Regions from separate parts of the Bradyrhizobium sp. USDA 4474 genome, predicted to be linked through region 2. Evidence: riboswitches for the same ligand, from Rfam matches in the RefSeq annotation. Region 2 holds a riboswitch; the other holds the start of a gene.
The links. A riboswitch is a leader RNA that binds a small molecule or an ion and turns the genes downstream of it on or off. The one in region 2 is predicted to bind glycine.

Region 1 (12,101 bases), 4.0 Mb from region 2:
GTGAGGTCGCAGATCATGGTCTGGAAGTTGAACAGCGCTTCGAGCCGGCCCTGGCTGATTTCGGGCTGGTAGGGCGTGTAGGCCGTGTACCAGGCCGGGTTCTCCAGAATGTTGCGCTGGATCACCGCGGGCAGGATCGTTCCTGAATAGCCCTGGCCGATCAGCGAGGTGAAGACCTGGTTCTGACGAGCGAGCTCAGCCATATGCGCGATCGCCTCCGTCTCGCCGAGGGGCTTGCCGAGATCGAGCGGAGTGGCCTGCCGGATCGAGGCCGGCAGCGTTTCCGCCATCAGCGCCTCGACGCTTTTCGTGCCGACAGTCTCGAGCATTGCGGTGACATCGCGCGCCGACGGGCCGATGTGGCGGCGAACGAAAGGGGTGGTCTCGCCGTTGGATTTGCGCTGCGCGGTCATCATGGGTCCTCGCTTCAGGAGTTGTTGTCATGCCCCGCGAAGGCGGGGCATCCAGTAAGCGCAGGCGCTTCGGCCAGAGCCGATGGGCCGCGGCGTACTGGATCGTCCGCCTTCGCGGACGATGACAGTGAGTATGTTGAGACGGTTCGACTCATATCCTCACGCCGTGTGGGCCTTGTAGGCGGCTTCATCCATGAGCCCGCCAAGCTCGCTCTTGTCGGCGATTTTAATCTTGAAGAACCAGGCCGCGGCTTGCGCGTCCGAGTTCACCAGCGCGGGCTCGGCGGCGAGCGCCTCGTTGGTCTCGAGCACCTCGCCCGAGATGGGCGCGTAGACGTCGGAGGCGGCTTTCACCGATTCCACCACGGCGGCGGCTTCGGCCTTCTTCAGGGTGCGGCCGACCTTGGGCAATTCGACGAACACGACGTCGCCGAGCTGGGACTGCGCGTAATCGGTGATCCCGACGGTTGCGACATCGCCGTCGATCGCGAGCCATTCATGGTCGGAAGTGTACAGCCTCGTGGTCATTGTCTTGTCCTCAGCGTTTGTAGGTGTTTTTCACGAAGGGCATGGCGGCGACGATGAGCGGCAGACGCTGCCCACGCACTTCCGCAAAGAGTTTCGTGTCGAGCGCGCTCAAAGCGGTGGGCGCGTAGCCCATCGCCACGGGCGCATTCAGGCTCGGGCCGAAGCCGCCCGAGGTGACCCTTCCAATGGCCTGGCCGCCTTCGTTCCCGGCAAACAGCAGCGCGCCCTCGCGCACCGGTGCGCGGCCTTCGGCACGCAGGCCGACACGGCGGCGGGATGCGCCGTGATTGAAATGCGCGAGAATCTTTTCAGCGCCGGGAAACCCGCCGGCGCGGGCGCCACCGGTGCGGCGGCTTTTCTGCACCGACCATTCCAGCGCGGCTTCGACCGGCGTGGTTTCGGTGTCGATATCGTGGCCGTAGAGGCAGAGCCCGGCTTCCAGCCGCAGGCTGTCGCGGGCACCCAAGCCGATCGGCATCACGTCGGGGTTTTCGAGCACCGTCTTGGCGAGACGTTCGGCGTCGGCCGCGGGCACCGAAATCTCGAACCCGTCCTCGCCGGTATAGCCGGAGCGCGAGACGAAACAGCCGAGGCCGGCAACCTCATGCGGGCCGGCATCCATGAACTTCATGGTGGGCGCTGCTGCACATAATCTCGCCAGCGCTGACTCGGCTTTCGGGCCTTGCAACGCGATCAGCGCGCGGTCGGCAAGCGAATCGATGATGCAGGTCTCCGACAGGTTCGCGCGCAGATGCGCCTCGTCCTCGGCCTTGCAGGCAGCATTGACCACCAGGAACAGGTGATCGCCGAAATTCGCGACCATCAGATCGTCGAGAATGCCGCCGTCGTCATTGGTGAACTGGGCGTAGCGCTGCCGTCCCGGCGCGATCGCCACGATGTCCTGCGGCACCAGCCGCTCCAGCGCGCGAGCGGCGTCCTCGATCCTGCCGGATTTCGGCCGAAGCGCGATCTGGCCCATATGGGAGACGTCGAACAGGCCGGCGGACGAGCGGGTCTGAAGGTGCTCCTTCAGCACGCCGGCCGGGTACTGCACGGGCATGTCGTAGCCCGCGAACGGCACCATCTTGCCGCCGAGCGACACGTGCAGGTCGTAAAGGGGTGTACGTTTCAGGGAGTTCTTGTCGTCCGACGCAAGCATCACGGGGGCCCTCGGCGGTTCCCCGGGGACGATTCCCCTGGGACACCGGTCGAAGCCCCATCTGTCGCTGTGCCTGAGAGTATTATCCCGTCGGCGGACGCTATCCAGGTCTTAAGCCCGCCAGCGCCTCTTTCCAGATGTCGTCAAAGCCACGCGGTCCTTTTGCCTGAGAGTTTCCGGGGCGGTTGCTCCTTCGGCGCCGGCAGTGAAGCCGGTCTCTCCCGACGTGGCCGTACGATACAAATGGGTACAGACCACAGGCCGGCCAAGCCTGTCAACGCGCGCTTTGCGGCTTTCCAAAGGGGATTACGCGCCTGCGGCAACCCTCTGATCTCTTTGCACAGTTTCTGGACAGGGAAGCTGGCCTTGTCTAAAAGCGCTTTGGCCCGCAGATATCCGCCCAAATCGCCAGGTTTGGATCAGGGATAAGCGGGTCCAAGCACACCCGATTGGATGAACATGAGCGGCGTCAACGAGATCAGGTCGACCTTTCTGAACTTCTTTGCCGAGAACGGGCACGAGATCGTGTCGTCCTCGCCATTGGTGCCGCGCAACGATCCGACGTTGATGTTCACCAATGCCGGCATGGTGCAGTTCAAGAACGTCTTCACCGGCGTCGAGAAGCGGCCCTATCAGCGCGCCACCACGTCGCAGAAATGCGTGCGCGCCGGGGGCAAGCACAACGACCTCGACAATGTCGGCTACACCGCGCGCCATCTCACCTTCTTCGAGATGCTCGGCAATTTCTCCTTCGGCGACTATTTCAAGGAGCGTGCGATCGAGCTGGCCTGGAAGCTGATCACCAAGGATTTCGGGCTCGACAAGGACAAGCTGCTCGTCACCGTCTACCACACCGACGACGAGGCGCACGGGCTGTGGAAGAAGATCGCCGGCTTTTCCGACGACCGCATCATCCGCATCCCGACCTCGGACAATTTCTGGGCGATGGGCGACACCGGCCCCTGCGGCCCGTGCTCGGAGATCTTCATCGACCGCGGCGACCACATCTGGGGCGGCCCTCCGGGTTCGCCTGAGGAGGACGGCGACCGCTTCCTCGAATTCTGGAATCTCGTGTTCATGCAATACGAACAGGTGACGAAGGAGGAGCGCGTGGATCTGCCGCGTCCCTCGATCGACACCGGTATGGGCCTCGAGCGTATGGCCTGCATCATGCAGGGCGTCGACAGCGTGTTCGAGACCGATCTGTTCCGTCATTTGATCGATGCGGCCGCGTCCGCGCTCGGCAGCGGGCCGAACGAGCAGACCGTCGCCTCGTTCCGCGTCATCGCCGACCATCTGCGCTCGTCGGCCTTCCTGGTCGCGGATGGCGTGCTGCCCTCGAACGAGGGCCGCGGCTATGTGCTGCGCCGGATCATGCGCCGCGCCATGCGCCATGCGCAGCTGCTGGGCGCCAAGGAGCCGCTGATGCATCGGCTGGTCTGGGCGCTGGTCCGCGAGATGGGCCAGGCCTATCCTGATCTGATGCGCGCGGAAAACCTGATCGAGGAAACGCTGCGGCTGGAAGAGACCCGCTTCCGCAAGACGCTGTCGCGGGGCCTTGCCATCCTCGACGAGAAGAGCGCGTCGTTGAAGAAGGGCGACATGTTCGACGGTGACGTCGCCTTCACGCTGTACGACACCTACGGCTTCCCGCTGGACCTGACGCAGGACGCGCTGAAGTCGCGCGGCATTGGCGTCGACCAGTCTGCGTTCACCGATGCGATGGAGCGGCAGAAGGCCAAGGCGCGCGAGTCCTGGAAGGGATCGGGCGAGGCGGCGAGCGAGGCGATCTGGTTTCCGCTGCGCGAGAAGCTCGGGGCGACGGAATTTTTGGGCTACGAGACCGAGAGCGCTGAAGGCGTGGTCTCGGCGCTGGTCAGGGACGGCAAGGAAGTCGCCCACCTCAAGGCCGGCGACACCGGCGCGATCGTGCTCAACCAGACGCCGTTCTATGCGGAGTCGGGCGGCCAGGTCGGCGACACCGGCGTGCTGACGGGCGAGAGCGGGATCAAATTCCGCGTCACCGACACGCAGAAGAAGCTCGGCGATTTCTTCGTGCATGTCGGCACGGTCGAGAGCGGCGAGCTGAAGGTCGGCACCGCGCTGCAGCTCGAGGTCGATCATTCCAGGCGCTCGTCGATCCGCGCGCATCACTCGGCGACGCATCTCATCCATGAGGCGCTGCGCCAGGTGCTCGGCGATCACATCGCCCAGCGCGGCTCGATGGTGGCGCCGGACCGGCTGCGTTTCGACTTCGTGCATCCGAAGCCGATCACGGCGGAGGAGCTTGCTCGCGTCGAGGACATCGCCAACGACGTGGTGCTGGAGAATGACGAGGTCACGACCCGCGTGATGGGCGTCGACGAGGCTCGCGAGGCCGGCGCGCGCGCGCTGTTCGGCGAGAAGTACGGCGACGAGGTTCGCGTCGTCTCGATGGGCAAGACCGCGCGCGAGCGCGGCGCCAATGCGCTCGGCTGGTCGGTCGAGCTCTGCGGCGGCACGCATGTGCGGCGCACCGGCGATATCGGCCTGATCACGCTGACCGGCGAGAGCGCGGTGGCGTCAGGCGTGCGCCGCATCGAGGCGCTGACCGGCAACTACGCCCGCAAGCATGCCAATGAGACCATGGCGCTGGCGAAGACCGCAGCAAGCGAGCTGCGCACCTCGGTCGACGACGTTCCGGCGCGCATCACCGCGCTGATGGAGGAACGCAAGAAGCTCGAGCGCGAGCTGTCCGACGCCCGCAAGAAGCTCGCGATGGGTGGCGGCGCAGCAAGCGGCGGCGGCGCGGCTTCCGGCGTGCGCGAGGTCGGCGGCGTCAAGCTGATGGCGCGCGCGGTCGAGGGCATCGAGATGAAGGATCTCAAGAGCCTCGCCGACGAGGCCAAGAAGCAGATCGGCTCCGGCGTGGTCGCCATCGTGGGCGTCACCGAGGACGGCAAGGCCGGTGTCGTGGTCGGCGTCACCGCCGACCTCACCGCGCGCTTCAACGCCGTGAATTTGGTGCGCGTCGCCTCCGAAGCGCTCGGCGGCAAGGGCGGCGGCGGCCGGCCCGACATGGCCCAGGCCGGTGGCCCCGACGGCGCCAAGGCGACCGAGGCGCTGGCGGCGATCGAAAAAGCGATGGCGGGCGCTTAGGCGTCTGCGTCGCGTTGCTCTAGCCCTTCTTCAGGAACACATACTCGGCCGAGTAGGGCGCGCTTTTGAACTCGCCGGCCTTGTCGCAAGCGCCGTCGAGCTTGCCGCCATGGGTGTTGATGCGCTGGACCGTGGTGACCGGCGTCAGCACGCCACTACCGCGATGGGCGGTGACCTCCAGCTTCAGCCAGGGGATATCGGCCGGCGTGGCGCCCGGCGCGCTGCCTGCGACCTTGCCGGCGACGGCGCTGCCGTCGGCGTGCTGCCAGTTCGGCCCGGCATAGTGGCGGCCGATCGTCTTGCCCTCGGCGAGCAGCGTCGCGATCGGCTCGCGGAACGCCCAGGCGAGCTTGCCGTCGGCGCCGGCCTTGCACTCATAAATCTGCGCGCCCTCGGCGTGGACGCTGAGCACGACGTTCTGGCCCGGTGCGGCGATGGCGTCGGGAAGCGTCCCGCCCGCCCCCGCTGGCGCAGTCACGGCCGCGAGAAGCAGGCAGGGGACGGCAAGCTTGGTGGACATGGTCGGATCTCCGCAAGGGGGCTCTCAAAAAATTCGGGCCGCGCTGAAAGACGCGGCCCGTGATGATGTCTAGCCCAGGCGGGTGAAATCCGGACGGCTTACGCCGCCAGCGCCTTCACAAGGTTGTCAGCGACCTTGTCGAGGAAGCCGGTGGTCGAGAGCCAGCGCTGATCGGCGCCGACCAGCAGTGCGAGGTCCTTGGTCATGTAGCCTTGCTCGACGGTGTCGACGCAGACCTTCTCCAGCGTGGTCGCGAACTTCGCGAGCTCGGGATTGTTGTCGAGCTTGGCGCGGTGCGACAGGCCGCGGGTCCAGGCGAAGATCGACGCGATCGAGTTGGTCGAGGTCTCCTTGCCCTTCTGGTGCTCGCGGTAGTGACGGGTCACCGTGCCGTGGGCAGCTTCCGCTTCGACGGTCTTGCCGTCAGGGGTGAGCAGCACAGAGGTCATCAGGCCGAGCGAGCCGTAGCCCTGCGCGACGGTGTCGGATTGCACGTCGCCGTCGTAGTTCTTGCAGGCCCAGACATAGCCGCCGGACCATTTCAGCGCCGAGGCGACCATGTCGTCGATCAGCCGGTGTTCGTAGGTCAGGCCCTTGGCGTCGAACTCCTTCTTGAACTCCTTGTCGAAGATCTCCTGGAAGATGTCCTTGAAGCGGCCGTCATAGACCTTCAGAATCGTGTTCTTGGTCGACAGGTAGACCGGATAGCCGCGCAAGAGGCCGTAGTTGAAGGAGGCGCGGGCGAAGTCGATGATGGAGTCGTCGAGATTGTACATCTCCATGGCGACGCCGGCGCCGGGAGCCTTGAACACTTCCTTCTCGATCACGGTGCCGTCCTCGCCGACGAACTTCAGCGAGAGGGTGCCCTTGCCCGGGAACTTGATGTCGGTGGCGCGGTACTGGTCGCCATAGGCATGGCGGCCGATGATGATCGGCTTGGTCCAGCCGGGAACCAGGCGCGGCACGTTCTTGCAGATGATCGGCTCGCGGAAGATCACGCCGCCGAGGATGTTGCGGATGGTGCCGTTCGGCGACTTCCACATCTGCTTGAGGTTGAACTCCTTCACCCGCGCCTCGTCGGGGGTGATGGTGGCGCACTTCACGCCGACGCCGACCTTCTTGATCGCCTCGGCGGCGTCGATGGTCACCTGATCGTTGGTGTGGTCGCGGTACTCCATGCCCAGGTCGAAATACAGCAGCTCGACATCCAGGAAGGGGTTGATCAGCTTGTCCTTGATGTACTGCCAGATGATCCGGGTCATCTCGTCGCCATCGAGCTCGACGACGGGATTGGATACCTTGATTTTTGCCATGATCGGAGAAGCCTTCTTGGAACTGGTGGAAATCTCCCGCGCTATAGCACCGCGCGGGGGCGGGCGAAAGCGGAGCGGTTATGCAGTTTCAGCCCATCTTTTCGCCGGGATCAGCCCCTCTAGAAGGCAGCCTGGGTGGCCGTGCCGGCCACGATGTACCAGGTTACGAACAGGCCTGAGATCAGGGCGCCGGGCAGGCTCGATCCGGTCCGTCGCCAGGTGAAGGTGGCGATCACGGCGACGATGGCGAGCAGCGGCACGAACTGGATCGCGACGATGGTCGAGAGCGGCACGAAACCGGGGTCGGGCAGCGGGTTGAACAGCTTTCCCGTCAGCCAAAGCGTGCCGTATTGCAGGACCAGCAGCACGACGAAGCCCAACGTCAGCGCCAGGATGTTGGTCAGATAGAGTGCGAGCCGCGGCGCCTCCATGGTCGAGAAATTCCGGTGCAGCACGTGCAGCGCCACCACGAAAAACGCCGTGAATGGAATCAAATAGGTCAGGAAGATCAGAACCTGCTTCGGGTTCATCAACTTCAGCGCGACGATCCAGAAGCGGAAGTCGATCTTGAAGGCGAGGTCGGCAAGCCAGAGCGCGGCATAGCCCACTGCGACCGAGGCGACCGCAATCACGAGTGACTGGCCAAGCAGACCGGCCCGGCCCTTGCGCTTCGGGGCCAAGCCCATCAGCGCCAGCGTGATCAGCCCGTTGATGATGGCCCAAACCAGGATCTGGTTGGTGATGCCCTGCGGCAGGAACGCTGACGGCGTCACGAAGCTGCCGCCCAAAGCGAAGGCCGGGTAGTAGGTCAGTGCCGGGATGAACGCGGACAGGATGAACGCGGCGGTCCAGCGCCTGCCGGTGGCGGCGTGATGGGGCGGCATGGTGCCGTCGGGGACAGCGGGAAGGCGCAGACGGGAGAACATCGGCGCCTCGAGCAGGCCATCGAAAGTGCCGATCAACAGCACGACAAAGCCGACGAACGCAATGAGCGTGCCGAGTTCTTTCCGGAACCAGATCTGGTCGTCGGCCGGCCGGGGCGTACCGCCTTGCAACGTCCTAGCGAACCAGTCGAGGCTGTATCCGATCGCTTCATGCGAGATGTGCTCGGCCGGGTGCGTCATCGCGGGGGTGTAGAGCACGCGGGCGGTGCCGGCCGCCGGGTCGCCATAGACCTTGCCCGGCTCGACCGGCCCCTGCGTGCCGAACATCGCCCACAGCTTCGGGCTCTTGGTGACATCGCGGGCAACATCGACGCCCCACATCAGGGTGGAGAATTCCTCATACTGGGCAAACACCAGCGCCGCATTGCGCGGCCAGTTCGGTGTGCCGTCGGCCGCGAATGGCTTGCCGGTGGAGGAGCCCTCCAGCACCATCGACTTGTAGCCGTCGGGCATCGCGGTGGCTGCGGCCAGGACTGTCCAGCCGCCCATCGAGTGACCCTCGAGGCCGATATTGGCCTTGTCCACCATCTCGAGGCTGCGCAGATAGGCGAGGCCGTCAGGGCCGCCGAAGCCGTTGGCGAAGGCGGGCGGGTCGCTGTAGCCGTGGCCGGTCTGGTCCAGTGCCAGCACGACATAGCCGCGGCGGGCGAATTCGATGGCGAAGCCGTCCTGCGTCTCGCGCGAATTGATGTAGCCGTGGACGGCGAGGATGCCGGGTGCCGGGGTCTGCGCAGTGGCATTGGCGGGGATGTAGAGCAGGGCGCTCATGGTGTTGCCCTTGGCGCCCTTGAACCTGACATCCTGGATCCGGATGCCGCCCGAGGTCTGGGTCAGATGGGCGATGAAACCGCCCACTGCGATCAAGACCAACCCCAGAAGCGCCAATTTCCATCGGCTCAGCATCACCATCCCCCCACTCAATTGTTGCTTCAGCTCAGGCCCTTTCGGCTTCGCTTTGGTTGTGCTTGATAGCCTTATCCGAAAGCAAAGCGCGCGCAAGCCGGGCGGTGAAACCGTCCCCAATTGAGGTGCGATTGCAGTTTCGCAAACGCCGCTAACCCTGTTATCTCCGCTCAAGAAATTGCGCCGCACGGAAGGCGGGCGGGTGGCCGCGGATGAAGCTTTGGATCAGCGTCTTCAGACGGAGGTTCGGGGTCTTTCCGAAGCGGAACGAGACGAAAGCTGAAGCAGAAAGTGGAATGAGATGTCCGGCACCGACAAGACCAAGGTTGGGCTCGCCCTCGACGGTCCCATCGTGATCCTGGTCGAGCCGCAGCTCGGCGAAAACATCGGCATGGCCGCACGCGCCATGGGCAACTTTGCCCTGAGCGCCTTGCGCATCGTCAACCCGCGCGACGGCTGGCCCAACATCGCGGCACAGCGCGCCGCCGCCGGCGCCGACCACATTCTGGAAAAGGTCGAACTGTTCGACACGGTCGAGCAGGCGGTCGCCGATCTCGATTTGCTGTTCGCCACCACCGCACGCCCCCACGACCAGGCCAAGCCTGTGGTCGGGCCGGAGGCCGCGGCCGCCGAGATCTCCGGGCATGTTGCGACTGGCGGAAAGGCCGGCATCCTGTTCGGCCGCGAGCGCTGGGGCCTGACCAACGAGGAGGTCGGGCTTTCCAACCGCATCATCACCTTCCCGGTCAATCCGGGCTTTGCCTCGCTCAACCTGGCCCAGGCGGTGCTGCTGGTCGGCTATGAATGGTTCAAGCGGGCGACGGCGGGCGCGCTTCCCCATGCCATGCCGGAACGTTCCGAGCGCGCCTCGCAGCACCAGATGCAGGCCTTCTTCGACAATCTCATCCGCGAGCTCGACCGGGTCGAATTCTTGCGCCCGGCGGAGAAGCGCGACACCATGCTCGTCAACCTGCGCAATATCTTCAGCCGGATGGAGCCGACCAAGCAGGACATGCACACGCTCCACGGGGTGGTGATGGCGATCGCCGAGGGACGCAAGGGCCCGGCCAAAGGCGGCGTGCTCGACGGCGAACAGGCGACGCGCCTGCGCGCGCTCTTGGCCGAGCACGGGCAGGGCGGCGGCGTGCCCGACAGCGGCTCAACGGTGCGTGGGCTGGCCCGCCTGCTCCGCCGCAACCCGACCGATGCCGAGCGCCTGCTGTGGCAGGTACTCACGCGCGACCGCCGCTTCGCAGGTCAGTTCAAGCGCCAGACCCCGGTCGGCCGCCACATCCCTGATTTCGTCTCATTCCCGCACCGGATCGCGATCGAACTGGTCAATCCGGGCGAGGGCGACACCATCGCGGCCGACCGCGCCTCGCGGCGGGCCTGGCTGGAAGCGCGGGATTACCGGGTGATCGATATTCGCGCCGTGGATGTGGAGCGCGCTCTCGAGGCGGAGCTGGTGCGGCTGCAGGGGATGATGGAGCAGACGACCTAGCCCAAGCGCATCGCGGTTTTCGCAACCATGGGCTGTGCAGAGGCTTGATTGGTTGCTATGACAGTGCCCGGAATCCGGTTGGGGACTGCATGTTTGGAGTGACGGGCCGTGCACTCATTGGCGCGGCAGCAGGCGGAAGCGCGTTGGCGATGACGATCGTGTTCGGCATATCAGGCGCTCGCGCCGAAATGCCTTTGAACGCCAAGTGCTACACGCCCGTCAGCATTGCGCTCGATGACCGCATCGCGGGCTGTACCGCCTTGATTCAGGCGGCAACTGCTATGCAGCAAAGCGTTATCATGACGCATTTTCGCCGCGCCATGCTTTACCGTCAAAAAGGTGAGCCCGGCCTTGCGATCGCGGATTACGATCGGATCATCGAGCACGATCCAGGCAATTTGGACGCCCGTCTTCAGCGAGCCTTTGCGCATAGCGAGAGGCGCGAAACCGACGCTGCGCTTGCGGACTACGACAAAGTCGTCGAGCTCGATCCCAAGTCCGTATACGCCCGTCTCGGGCGTGCCCGAATCTATCAATCAAAAGGAGATCTTGAGGGCGCCATCGCTGATCTCGATCAAGCCCTTCTGGTCCATCCCGACAATGTCATCGTCCATGTCGACCGAGGCCTCGCCTATCTCCGCAAGGGCGATTTGGATCGGGCCATGGCCGACTGTGACCGAGCAGCCGAGATCAGCCCGGAAACCGGTGGCGGCCAATTGTGCCGCGGCCGGGTTTACTTCGCCAAGGGCGACAGAGGGCGCGCATTGGCCACGCTCGATCAAACGATGCCGATCAAGCCAAGAAAGGAGTATTTCTACTACTTCCGAGCTGCGTCGTTTTCTCAACTGGGCGAATTCGAACGCGCTATCGCCGACTATGACCGGATCATCGAGCTGAACCCCGGAAGCCGATTTGTCTACGGCTGCCGCGGCGTCGCCTATGCTCAAAAGGGCGACTACGATCACGCCATTGCCGATTACGACCAGGCGATCCAGCTGGCCCATCGGGAGCAGGAAAACCGAGGCGATCGGCAGGCTCAGGTTCAAGGTCAGGACAGTGAGCCCATTTCCCCGTCCGTCGGTGGTGACTCATTGGCACTTGCTTCGGGGGACGGCCCTCTGCTCCGCGCTCGGGGAGCGGCCTACCAGGCGAAAGGCGACCTCGACCGTGCGATCGCAGACTACGATGAAGTGATCCGCCTTAGTCCCAAGGACAAGGATGCACTCGGGCTCCGTGCCAACGCGTACAAGGCCAAAAAGGACTTCGATCGCTCGCTTGCGGACTACGATCAGCTGGTGCAAATCGATCCCAAGGATGCCCGCGCCTATTTCCACCGCGGAAGACTCTATTGGCAGATTGCGTCATTCACAAAATCGCTGGCCGACTTCGATCAGGCGACGCAGCTCGATCCAAAGTTTGCCTATGCCATCCTATGGCGCGAAATCGTTGCAAAGCGCAGTGACCAACCGAGCCAGCTGAGCGAGGCTGCCAGGCAGCTCGACGCGACGAAATGGCCCGCGCCGATCGTCAATCTCTTTCTCGGTACGATGACGCCGGAGCAAGTGCTCGACGCTGCCGACGACGCCGACCCCAGGAAGAAAAAAGGGCAGGTCTGCGAGGCCAATTTCTATAGTGCCGAATTAGCTCTGCAGCGCGGCTCCAGGGACGGGGCGTTGAAGCTG
Region 2 (12,101 bases):
CTGCCACAGTGGTGATTGCGGAGCACTTCGAAATCTTGAGGAAGCCGAGCCTCGATTGGAGAAGATGCATCGAGATCACCTTCAGCACTACGCCCATCGTGACTTTCATCAGAACGCTCGCCGCGCGGGCCTCAACCGCCGACCGGGCCGGACTGCATCATGTGCGACCCTCGCTCGACCGCGAGGACAGCGCCTATGACTGCGCAGGCAATCGACACATTTGAACAATTTCACCGCAACGCCACGCCGACGATACGATTGAATAAATAGTATCCGTCCGTCATGCAGAAATTAAAGAATATGGCGACTGATAAGCAGAAATCCTGCGCCTCCTAGTTGTCCGTTGAAGTATTACTTCTTCCCATCTGACGGCGATCGAAGAAGCCGCCAAAGCCTCTCATCTTCGTTCCAGCTCTATTGCATGTTGGTTTCACAACTCGGCTGTCGTTCAGCTCAAGGTGGCCGATGAGCGCACGAGCGCGCAAGGCAACGCGGTGCCGAATCCGGAGCGCGGACCAGCTCTGCGCAAGGAAAATACAAGCATGTCCTCGCAATCATTCTGAGTCGGAGAGGATAGCTGGCTCTATGCGACGTGTTTCGCGCGGCCTAACTCATGCGGTCCACGAGGTCACTTCCTGATCGAATACGGAGCATATCGAAGACGACGCTCGAAGCAGTGCAGCGTCACTGTATCATCGAAAGATCCGACGTCAGAGTGCCTGCGGTCAGCTCAAATGCACCCGACACTGACGTGCGAAATTGCCTGGTATCAAAAGATTTGGAGCCGCGACTTTACTTCTATGCTCAGGACCCAAGAGCCGAAACCGGAAGAGCTCGGCGCCCTAGCCACGTTCTTATTGTACGAAAGCTCCACGTATTCCGTCCAGACGCATAATTTAGGCCAGACGAGGCACCACATCGAGGGAATACGGCTCGCAAGGCTGCTAGCATTCAACGTGACTAGGTCCATCGTTCCGATCCTCAGCCTGATGGAGCACCATGGCCGAGATCTTCGTTTCCCCGAAGCAAGAATTCGTTCGTCGTCCCACCCCCTGCTATTGCCAATGAGTCCGATGACAGAGCTCTCACCCGTGATTTCAGCAATCGATCAGCATCACATCGACCATCGGCGCTACCCCCATGGAGTCGCTTTTATGGATGGGCAATACTTGCCGATGTCCGAGGCCAAGATCTCGGTGCTCGATTGGGGTCTGCTGCATTCGGACGCAACCTACGACACAGTACACGTCTGGAACGGACGGTTTTTCCGATTGGATCTGCACCTTGACCGATTTCTGGCAGGGGTTGAACGTCTTCGCATGAAGCTGCCTTTCGGTCGCGAAAAAATTGCATCTATCCTCGTGCATTGTGTAGCCTTGTCCGGCCATAAATCGGCTTACGTTGAGATGATCTGCACGCGGGGTTCATCTCCGACATTCAGCCGTGATCCTCGCCAAGCAGAGAACCGTTTCATCGCGTTTGCTGTGCCTTATGGCTCCGTTGCCAACAAGCAGCAATTGGAAAGAGGCTTGCACGTCGCGATCAGCGAGACCGTCCGCATCCCGCCAAGTTCAGTCGATCCCACGATCAAGAACTACCATTGGCTTGGATCTCGTGCAGGGTCTTTTCGACGCCTACGACAAGGGCGCCGAAACGGCGCTGATCTTAGATGCGAACGGGCATATTGCGGAAGGACCAGGCTTCAATGTGTTCCTGGTAAACGATGGATCGTTGAGGACACCCGCTTTTGGCGTACTGCCCGGTATCACGCGTCGAACGGTCCTCGATCTTTGCACGGAAATTGGGCTCCGCGCCACCGCTTGCGAAATCAGCCGTGACGCTATCAAAGAGGCTGATGAGGTGTTCATTACCTCCACAGCCGGCGGTATCATGCCCGTGACCCGCATCGACGACACTAAGATTTCCAAGGGGCAGGTCGGATCTATCACCCGCCGGCTTATGGATCTCTATTGGCAAAAGCACGCGGATCCCGCATGGTCGACTGCTATCATTTATCCTTGATCGGAAATGAACCATGCGCTCGCTCTTTGGTCAGCGACTACGCGACAATCTCGATGAGCTATCATCGCGAAACCTCCTGAAAGTCGAGCGAGAGATCGCCTCGCCTCAGTCGACGCATATACACCTGCGCGCACTTGGCGAGCGCCAGCTCCTGAACATGTGCGCGAACAACTATCTTGGTCTAGCCAGTCACCCAGCACTGGTGTGCGCCGCGCATGCGGGTCTCGAACGGCATGGCTTTGGAATGTCGTCCGTGCGGTTCATTTGTGGAACGCACTCGGTTCATCGAGCGCTTGAATGCAGGATTTCCAGCTATCTTCGCACTGAAGACACGATCCTATTCGGTTCGTGCTTCGATGCGAACACCGGTCTGTTTGAGGCCATACTCGACACTGACGATGCGGTAATCAGCGATAGCCTGAATCATGCAAGCATCATAGATGGAATTCGGCTCTGCAAAGCGAAGCGACTTCGCTATGCCAACAATGATATGAATGAACTAGAGCACGCTCTACGCGAGGCAAGTCACTGCCGAACAGTGCTCGTTGTGACCGATGGCGTATTTTCCATGGATGGCGCTGCCGCGAATCTTCCAGGCATCTGCGAGCTAGCAAAACGCTACGGCGCCCTGGTCATGGTCGACGACTCTCATGCTGTGGGGTTTATCGGCCCAGAAGGGCGTGGAACGCCAGCGCTGTACGGGCTCGAAGATCAGATTGACATTCTTACCGGCACGCTCGGCAAAGCGCTTGGCGGAGCATCTGGAGGGTACGTCTCGGGCCGTAGCGAGATCATTTCTTGGTTGCGACAGCGTGCGCGCCCATACCTCTTTTCAAACTCACTGATGCCTGCAATCTGCGAGGGTTCATTGGCCGCAATCGACTTGGCAGAAAGCGCAGACGATCTCAGGCAAAATCTCTCTGCTCGCACTGGTCAGCTACGACAAGGGTTGATCGGTCTGGGATTTCAAGTTTTGGGCAACGAGCACCCAATTGTGCCCGTGATGACCGGGGACGCGGCAGTGGCGGTCCAGATTGCTGAGTTCTTGCGTACGCATGGCATTCTCGTCGTTCCGTTCTCGTATCCTGTTGTCCCGGAAGGCGCTGCGCGGATCCGCATGCAGGTAAGTGCCGCCCACAGTGCGGGCGACATCGAAAGAGTAATTGCAGTATTCCGATCGGCAAGGTCGGACCTTAATAAGCCAACTATCACACACGAGCTCTAAGCTCTCCAACATCAGGCAACCCCAAGAAATCAATTCACGTCGGGGGACGCAAACCGCCTCTCCGGCATGGCCCAAATACATCGAAGCAGGGCCGTAAAGTCAGCTACGGGTAAAATCGAGCGAGCCACGTGATTGCACTCTGTAATTAAAGCGCAGTTGGTTCACTAATCTAAGCTAGCCGCATTTTATCTGCTGTAGTTTTGCCGCTCGCCGAGCCTTTGGTTGACGAGATCAATCGAGACAGACCGGGTGATTCAGATAGACAGCAATGTCTCGACCAAATTCACCCAATAGCCTATGCCATAAGGTAACGCTTCATCGTTGAAATCATATGCCGGGTTGTGCACACCGGCAGTCGGCCCGTTTCCGATGAATATCATTGCGCCCGGCCGGGCCTCCAGCATGTAGGCAAAGTCCTCGGCCCCCATACCTGGTTTGATATTCTCGTGCACAGAAGCGGCTCCGACCAGGCTGCGTGCCGCCCTGATCGCCAGATTAGTCTCTTCGGTGTGGTTGAAGGTCACCGGGACTGATCGACGGTATTTAAACTCGATATCCGCTCCGAATCCGCGCGCGATACCCTGGGCTGCCGCCATGATCTGGCGTTCGGCAAAGTCTCGCAGCTCCGGAACATGAGTTCTAACAGTGCCGGCCATTTCGACTTCATCGGCAATGACGTTGTAGGCGTTGGCGGCGTTCAACTTAGTCACTGAAATGACAAGCGAGTTGATCGGATTCGTGGTGCGCGACACCAGAGTTTGCGCGCCGACGATGATCTGTGCAGCAATTACGACTGGATCGATGGTCTCATGCGGCTTGGCCGCATGGCCGCCCCGCCCCTTCACGACAATGTCGAAATCGTCTTGTGAGGCCATGATCGGTCCATCGCAAATGCTGAACTTGCCGATCTCGGTGCCCGGCGCGTTGTGCATCCCAAAGACTTTCGAGATGCTGAAACGGTCCATGATTCCTTCCCGGACCATTTTCAGGCCGCCGGAGGGAAGCTCCACTTCTTCTGCCGGCTGAAAAATCAAGGCGACGCAGCCTTTGAAATTGCGTGTCTTGGCGAGATATTTCGCAGCGCCCAGCAACATGGCCGTATGACCATCATGCCCGCAAGCGTGCATTTTACCGGGCACTTTCGAGGACCACGGCTTGTTTGAGGCCTCGAGGATGGGCAGCGCATCCATGTCGGCCCTCAGCCCGATGGTGGGACCATCTCCACCCTTCCCTTGAATCAATGCAACGATGCCGGTTTCAGCTATTCCCGTTTCGATGTGATTGATACCGAACGAGGCGAGCTTCTCGGCGACAAACCGCGCCGTATTGTGTACCTGAAAGTCGAGCTCGGGATTTTCGTGGAGATATCGGCGCCAAGCGGTTACCTCATCCTGCAAATCACGAAACTGATCAACACTATGCATGCCAGACCTTAAAATCCGAATCCATTAAAGGATACAGCACCGCCTGAGCGTGCGGCGGGCTCTCGGTGCGCACGCGTGAAGCGGCCCCACGCACTTTTTGCTGCTGTCGCTCGCATTCTGACCTTTTCGCAATGGAGTAAGCCATAAGCAAAATGTAGAGACGTCATGGCAGGAGCGCCGCAACTATTTGGCGCAGACCGTGTCGGCTTCTGCACTCTACTCGTGAACTCCAATTTGCCACAGTCTCTTAGGCCGGCTCGCTGATATCGCACACTTTCGTGCGGCCATTGAGACGCACGCTTAAAACGCCAATGAGACATCATGGCCGCTTCAGGCTTACGGCGAGAGCTCGGCATGCCCTTCCTTTCTGCTACGTTCCGTCTTCTTATTTGTTATATGGCCACCACTGGCATTTTTCGCGAAGCACGAGAAGTGAGCAACTGCGAGCCAGTTTCGGTCACGACGACCACCTCTTCATGCAGCATCAGCTTAGGTGATCCGTCGAAATATGAGGGATATGAGGTGCTCGGTTCAATGTTAATGATCATGCCTGGCTTTAGTATTGTCTTGTCATCCGGTTGGACAGACGGTAGCTCTGGCATCCATAAGCCCATGGAGTGTCCCATTCGGCCGATGTTGGTAGCTTTACCGCGATTGTTTGAGCCATTTAGTACGGCCGACATTGCGCCCCAGACATCACAGATCGGAATGCCAGGTCTAGCGGCGGCAATTCCCGCTTCAGTGGCATCCCAAACGACCTGATAAGCATCCTGGGTGTGCGGATCAGGTGCACCGAAAGCAAAGTGTCGATCGAAATCGCTCCAATAAAAGTCGAACAGGCAGCCGGCATCAATAAACAGCACGTCTCCGTCCGACAGAATTTTGTCGGTCGGAACACCGTAAGGACGCGTATATCCCCCGCGCCCAGAAACACCCACTATTTTGCTTGTCTTCTCGACACCGCGACTGAAACATTCGAATTCGAACTGGCGACAGGCCTCGCGTTCCGTCATACCCAGACGCAGTTTAGATGCTAAATTTTCGAATGCTTCCGAAACAAGCCTACATACAGTTCGAATTCTGCCAATCTCTAGCGGAGACTTGATCATTCGCAGTGGCGTGAAAATCGGATCCGATGCGTCGACGAACCTTCGAGGCTTGATCGCATCCGCAACACGCAAGAAATCACCTGCGGGGAAGCCAAGCCTACTCTCCGCACCAAGCTCTACGCCGATTCTGGCGTCCTCTGGCAGTAACTCGCGCAACGCTTCGGCAAGTGCGGACACACCCTCATTTTTCGGATTTGGACTCGGCCAGCTTCGGCAGTTTTTTACCCACGTCGTGTCTCTATAAAACTGGTCCATTCCCTCCGGAACGACGGCAACGGGGTCACCCGACGAACGAATGAGAAGAAATCGTGGCCGGGTCGTCTGGTACGGGGTCGTGCTAGGCTCGCCAGTGAAATATCGCAAATTGTGTTCGGACGTCGCCAAAAGCGCGTCAATGGCATGCTCTTTCATCAGACGCCGCGCGCGCTCGACGCGGTCCTCGTATTCGATCCGGGGAAACGGATCATACTGAATGGTCCTTATCGAACCAATCCCCATACCGTTCATCGCTCTTCTCCAGAGAAACACGTCAATCGCAGGACGACCGACAATTTAGATGCCGATCCGACAGCAGATGGCCACCTTCGCGCGCTCATTCGACAATATCCTTCGGGAAAGCCGCGCGTAATTTTTTATGCGAAAGCATGGGAACACCGAGCTCTTCCGCGAGCAGGCGAGCAACACCTTTGTAAGGCGCTTTCAGCTTATCGTGGTACACGATGCTTTGGATCCCGCCGACAATCGAGTGCACGCAAGCTCGCAGGTCGATCAAACGACTTTCCTGGTCATAGCCATCCGACACGAGCCAATGGTTTGGTAGCACGTGACTAGCCGCGATCGGGAGGCGATCGCGCGACTGCAATACCGCGTTCGTGAAGCTTGGCTCGAAGTGAACACCTCCGATGCAGAGCACGGAGTGCACCGGTTCCTCAATACGATCGAAAATTCCCAGTAGCGATCGCGCCAGCACTCGAGCTGCAATAGGATTTCCCCAATCTTCGGGTGAGCTTCCGATCTCGACATCGACAGCCGAAGGTCGCAGGTCAGCGAGACGGGTACCAGCATCACCAGCCTTGACGCCGGACCAATGAGTCGCTTCCAGGTAAGTGCGATAAGAGTCAAGACCGGAAGTGAGCCGCTCGGCTTCGATCGCTAGAAGAAGCCCCCGGGTAATCCGGGGATCGACCGCGCTGAAGGTCCCGGTGCCCAGATCGCCCGTCGTTTGAACCGAGAAGATCGCGTTTGGCGCATTAGCGCCCTCGTGCCAGTTCACGATGCCAATAACGTTGGCATCACCGAAGCGATCATTAAACATTGGCGCGTAGCGCGCATAGTCGTTACTTACGACCTCGTTCGTGGCCACGATCGAAATCCTGGCGTCATGCAAGCCAGCAACTTCGAGCACCGAGTGCCCATCGAGTTCGAAACTCGTTGTAACAGGAGCGCATGCGGTTTTGAGAGCGTCGAGAACGTGCCCAGCGACCGGGTCCTTTTCTTGATTGACGCAGAAGACAAAGACGGCGTGCCTCATCGAGGTCCTCCGCCGAGTTCAAAGCAGATCGAGAGCGTGAGAGGTCTATCTTCAACTTGGCGCGGTCGTCTTTTCGGACTTCTCGGAAACCACCATGCTCTTTGAACCAAAATCCGAGCTTGCACGGCGAGAGCGGGCGCGCGGGAGGCGATCAACTGGGACAGAGCCACAACGGCGCTGCTCGCGCTCTGAGTCCCCTTGTCCGCTGGCCTGCCTGGTGAAGCAGCGACCTGGACTCGCGCGGATTGATAGTGGCGGCAGCGGATCGCCGGACCAGCAGCGAACTTAACCTGCCCGCGCGACGAACACGGGCGAATCTTGCCGTCATGGGCCAGAGACGTCGACGCAAGCGGTTTGAAGAGCCGCTCATCGAGCAGGGCAACCGCGTCAGGCGTGCAAGCCTCCATTTTGGCTCGACTTCGAAAGAGATGCATGCCAGCGACAGCTTTCTAGGTTCATACACCCACCGCATACTTATTAGAGCGTCGCCGCGCCAACATTGTGCGTTCTTTAGATGATCTCGCAGAATTTCTGCGCTAGCCGGGGATAGCTCGCCGGAAACCACTGGGCATCGAGCAATGCAATGATCAAAAGCGAGATCAGCATAGTACTCGGCAAGAAACCACCTGCTAATCTGGGTGGGGGAGCTAGGGCAAAACATCAAGCCGTCGCTTACGCCGCCGATTTTTTGGTCCGACGACTCATCGCGGCTTGACAGGTCGTGAGTACGTCTGAGAGTGTTATCATGTCTGATGATGGTGTGCGGGAGAGCGCGATAAGCCTGCAAAGGCCTATCACCGCCGACGGAGCAACCCCCCAAGGAAACTCTCAGGCCCAGGACCGCACACCGAGGACGATCTGGAGAGAGGTGCCAGTCAGCACCCACCGAAGGGGACCGCGATCCACGTGGATTGCGGATAAAGCTCTCAGGTGCACGGACAGATTTGGGGACGGAGGGAGGGCGAAAGCCATTTCACCGTTCGTTCAACCCTGTCCTGGAGCACACGATGAGCACGGTCGTCATTATTGGATCCGGTATCACCGGAGTTACAACTGCCTATGCCCTGGCCCGCCGCGGCTATTCGGTTACAGTCTTGGATCGCCAGCGCTATCCGGCGATGGACACTTCGTTTGCGAACGGGGGCCAATTATCGGCAAGCAATGCCGAGGTCTGGAATAACGTCGCAACGATCGTAAGAGGCTTGAGGTGGATGCTGCGCAAAGACGCACCATTGTTGCTGAACCCAAGGCCCAGTTTTCACAAATATACTTGGCTGGCAGAGTTCGTAAGCCAGATTCGAAACTATCGCCAAAATACGATCGAAACGACGAAGCTAGCGATAGCCGCTCGCGAGCATCTTTTTGAGCTAGCCGATCGGGAGAGCATCGATTTCGACTTGGAGCGGCGAGGAATTTTGCACGTTTATTCGAGCAAGCTCGAGTTCGATGCGGCCTCTCGCGTGAATCAGTTGCTGCTCAAGGGCGGATTGGATCGCCGTCCCGTGACGCCCTCTGAAATGCTTGCAATAGAGCCAGCTCTGCGCGATCAGTATTATGGCGGCTTCTTTACCCCGTCTGACTCAACCGGCGACATTCACAAGTTTACGCGCGGCCTCGCTGCGGCTTGCGAGCGAGGGGGCGTACGCTTCGTCTTTGATGCGGAGATCTGCGGCATGCGGTCCGACCGAGACGGTGTGGTCGTACACTGGAAACCAGGTTCGTCGAAGGAAGAACTCAATGCCGAACGCGTAGTGGTTTGCGCAGGGGTCGGCAGCCGCCGCATTGCTTCAATGCTGGGGGACAACATCAACATTTATCCCGTGAAGGGGTACTCGATCACGGTAGAGCTGGGAGACGAGACGAGCCAAAAGGCCGCGCCTCGTGTCAGCCTGCTGGACGAGGCCACCAAGATCGTGACCAGCCGGTTAGGAGAAGATCGCTTCCGGGTCGCGGGGACCGCCGAGTTTAATGGCGAAAACCGCGATATCCGCTGGGATCGAATTAAGCCCCTGATAGGATGGGTAGAGCGATCGTTTCCGGATGTGTCCACCGCGCAGGTGGTGCCATGGGCGGGCTTGCGTCCTATGACACCTAGCATGATGCCGAGGGTTGGCCGAGGCAAACGCCCGAATGTTTTCTACAATACTGGCCATGGCCATCTCGGCTGGACATTATCCGCTGTTACAGCTGAAATGATCGCTGATGTCATTATGACAGACCGCAGCAACACTCGGCTGAGCGCATCGCTGCCCTGATCCTGTTCAGTGGATCCTAGTCCATACTCCCGCCGATATCGGGGCGGGAGCACGTCGGTTGTGACAGAGCCGAAGCGAATTTGCAGTCGCCTTCGAAAGGTGATGCGCCCCTCAGTGCCGGGCAACTCGGTTCCCGCAATTTATTGTCTAGGTAAGCCCTGTGACCACTTGGCACGTTGCTTCCGAAAGCCTTCCTATGACGCAGTTGTTGCGACCGCTCCCGAATTGACGCCGACCAGATGGGGCCGCATGAAAGACGTCGTTTCTTAGCAGGGCGCACGCAGTACACACCGCGAAGTGCCGTGGCATTTAAGGACGGGACGCAGCTTTGTGCGGAGCGAATTCAGGGTACCAAAGCCGTTCCGCGCAGCTCACCCGAGCGTAAAACCAACCCGATCCAACGACACCTCCTCCCGAGACGCCGAGATGCATCGATGCATCCCCAAGCTCAAGTCCTCGTCGAAGCCCCAACTGCTGCGGAGCGACACCAACTGCTGTGCGCTCAGCTGACGCTCTTCTTAGAGAAGTTTGCATTACGGGACGAAGGCCCTTTCGAAGGGCATTTTGCAAGCCCTGCAGCATATTTCTTGTAATTGCCGTTAGATCGACGATACTGATGTCACAAAGAGTGTTTTTCGACGACATTTGACGGATCTGAGATTTTTTTCTGCGGAAACACACGATCTCTTGCAGAATTTCCTCTTTAGCCTGGAGCCTGTTATGAGGTACGACCGAATCGACGCTCACATCCTGGAGATCGTGCAAAAAAATAACCGTCTCACATCCGAGACGATTGGCGAACTGGCCGGGCTTTCCGCTACCGCCTGTCAACGCAGGCTAAAGAGGCTTCGGTCGGACGGCATTATCGAGGCGGACGTTTCGATCGTTTCGGCCAAGGCGGTCGGAAGACCTATTCAGATGCTCGTGCTGGTGACATTGGAGCGGGAACGCTCGGACATAATCGACAGGTTCAAAAAGGCGATCAAATCATCCGCTGAAGTCGTCAATGGGTTTTACGTCACAGGCGATGCTGACTTTGTCCTATACATAACCGCACGCACCATGGACGATTATGAGCAGTTCACGCGGCGATTTTTCCGTGAGAACCCCGATATCAAGGGCTTCAAGACCATGGTGGTCATGGACCGGGTAAAAGCCGGATTTGCTATTCCAATTGAGGCACCGTCTGAGGATTGAGTGTCTCACCAATGGACCCCGCCTACCTGCTCCATCACCAAGCCGTGCAAGGCGTCGCGGTACCCATTATGAAACGAGCGCAGGTCTTCGCGCATTGGCGCGCATAACTTTGAACTGAGTGGCGTCACCTCCAGGCTACCAACACCAACCGCTCATTGTGGGCGCTTCGTGGCGCGAGCGAGCTGGATGACTCAGTCCGATGAACTTGCAAACGCTCACCAACGAGAGATGTCGGCTTGGCCAGTACGCATCGCTAGCGCCCTTTTTCGTCGCGCAGTGCGAGTAAAACGCTGCAAGTTTCCTTCGATTTTGTGCTCTAAGCGGCTACGCGCGATTTAAATATTCAGAGCGCTTCAGAGTATGGCCTCACCTATATGCGTTCACGTCGCTTCTGGCCATTGGACAGATCTGAGAAGATCGGCTTTCAGTTGGGCAAGGCCGCCGCGGCTCGCTCGGCGGCACCTGTCACGAGGAAATCAACTTTTTGAATCAATACAAGCGGCGAAAGGATAAGGCCTCTGGGTCAGTTGAGTGGCATCTGGCCTTTGCTGGTGGCATCTTGCAGGGAGTGACTACGGAATGAGCCGTGTCGAGAAAGCGCGCACTTGCAGGGCAAGAGCAAAGTTTACTCGTCAGGTCGGGATCGTGCGAGGCGGAACCCTTGGCGCGAACCTGACTATTTTGAGGTCTCTCTTGCATCTAAGCAGCGCAAGTCGAATGACGGCGGACTTCCCGTTTGCCATCAGCCCCTCTTTGTCCTCATTCGTCGCACCATCCGGGGTAGGGCAGCAAGCTAGATGACTCCTCTCAAGCCTCGACCAATTAGCACTGAAGGTATCACAGCGCCCTTCCGCCACCTCACCTTTCGGCGTATCTGGCTTGCGAGCCTCCTTACGAACCTGGGCGCGCTGATCCGGAGCGTCGGCGCAGCGTGGGCGATGACGCAGATGACAACGTCGGCGGACAAAGTTGCGCTTGTGCAGACAGCATTTTTGCTACCGGTCATGCTGATTTCGATGCCCGCAGGCGCAATTGCGGATATGTATGACCGGCGGATCGTGATGCTTTTCGCGCTCAGCATGTCGCTAGCTGGTGCGACCGCGCTGACGGCACTTACCTGGCTAGGGATGGTCACGCCAGACTCGTTGCTAATCCTGTGTTTTGTAATCGGCAGCGGCGTGGCTCTGATGGATCCTGCCTGGCAATCCTCAGTTAGCGAGCAAGTGCCGGCGGAAGCACTCCCAGCTGCGGTCGCGCTGAACAGCATTAGCTATAACATCGCGCGCAGCGTGGGACCGGCGATCGGCGGGATAGTGGTAGCGGCAGCCGGCGCAGTCG

Region 1: linked by a shared signal. The riboswitch ahead of gcvT (glycine cleavage system aminomethyltransferase GcvT) and the one ahead of ACVW16_RS24490 (D-amino acid dehydrogenase) in region 2 are both predicted to bind glycine.

What each region holds. Positions count from the first base shown of each region.
Region 1 is NZ_JBSRZJ010000002.1:835,148-847,248, reverse strand. It holds gene gcvP (aminomethyl-transferring glycine dehydrogenase) at 1-413, opposite strand, end outside; gene gcvH (glycine cleavage system protein GcvH) at 573-941, opposite strand; gene gcvT (glycine cleavage system aminomethyltransferase GcvT) at 952-2,100, opposite strand; glycine riboswitch at 2,246-2,334, opposite strand; gene alaS (alanine--tRNA ligase) at 2,560-5,238, shown strand; gene ACVW16_RS05880 (DUF3455 domain-containing protein) at 5,258-5,758, opposite strand; gene ACVW16_RS05875 (NADP-dependent isocitrate dehydrogenase) at 5,857-7,071, opposite strand; gene ACVW16_RS05870 (alpha/beta fold hydrolase) at 7,191-8,870, opposite strand; gene ACVW16_RS05865 (TrmJ/YjtD family RNA methyltransferase) at 9,220-10,419, shown strand; gene ACVW16_RS05860 (tetratricopeptide repeat protein) at 10,569-12,101, shown strand, end outside.
Region 2 is NZ_JBSRZJ010000002.1:4,807,480-4,819,580, reverse strand. It holds partial or broken gene ACVW16_RS24515 (aminotransferase class IV) at 1,065-2,022, shown strand; gene ACVW16_RS24510 (glycine C-acetyltransferase) at 2,036-3,247, shown strand; gene ACVW16_RS24505 (M20 aminoacylase family protein) at 3,502-4,671, opposite strand; gene ACVW16_RS24500 (M24 family metallopeptidase) at 5,064-6,287, opposite strand; gene ACVW16_RS24495 (D-aminoacyl-tRNA deacylase) at 6,373-7,311, opposite strand; glycine riboswitch at 8,065-8,164, shown strand; glycine riboswitch at 8,168-8,255, shown strand; gene ACVW16_RS24490 (D-amino acid dehydrogenase) at 8,319-9,566, shown strand; gene ACVW16_RS24485 (Lrp/AsnC family transcriptional regulator) at 10,287-10,763, shown strand; gene ACVW16_RS24480 (MFS transporter) at 11,561-12,101, shown strand, end outside.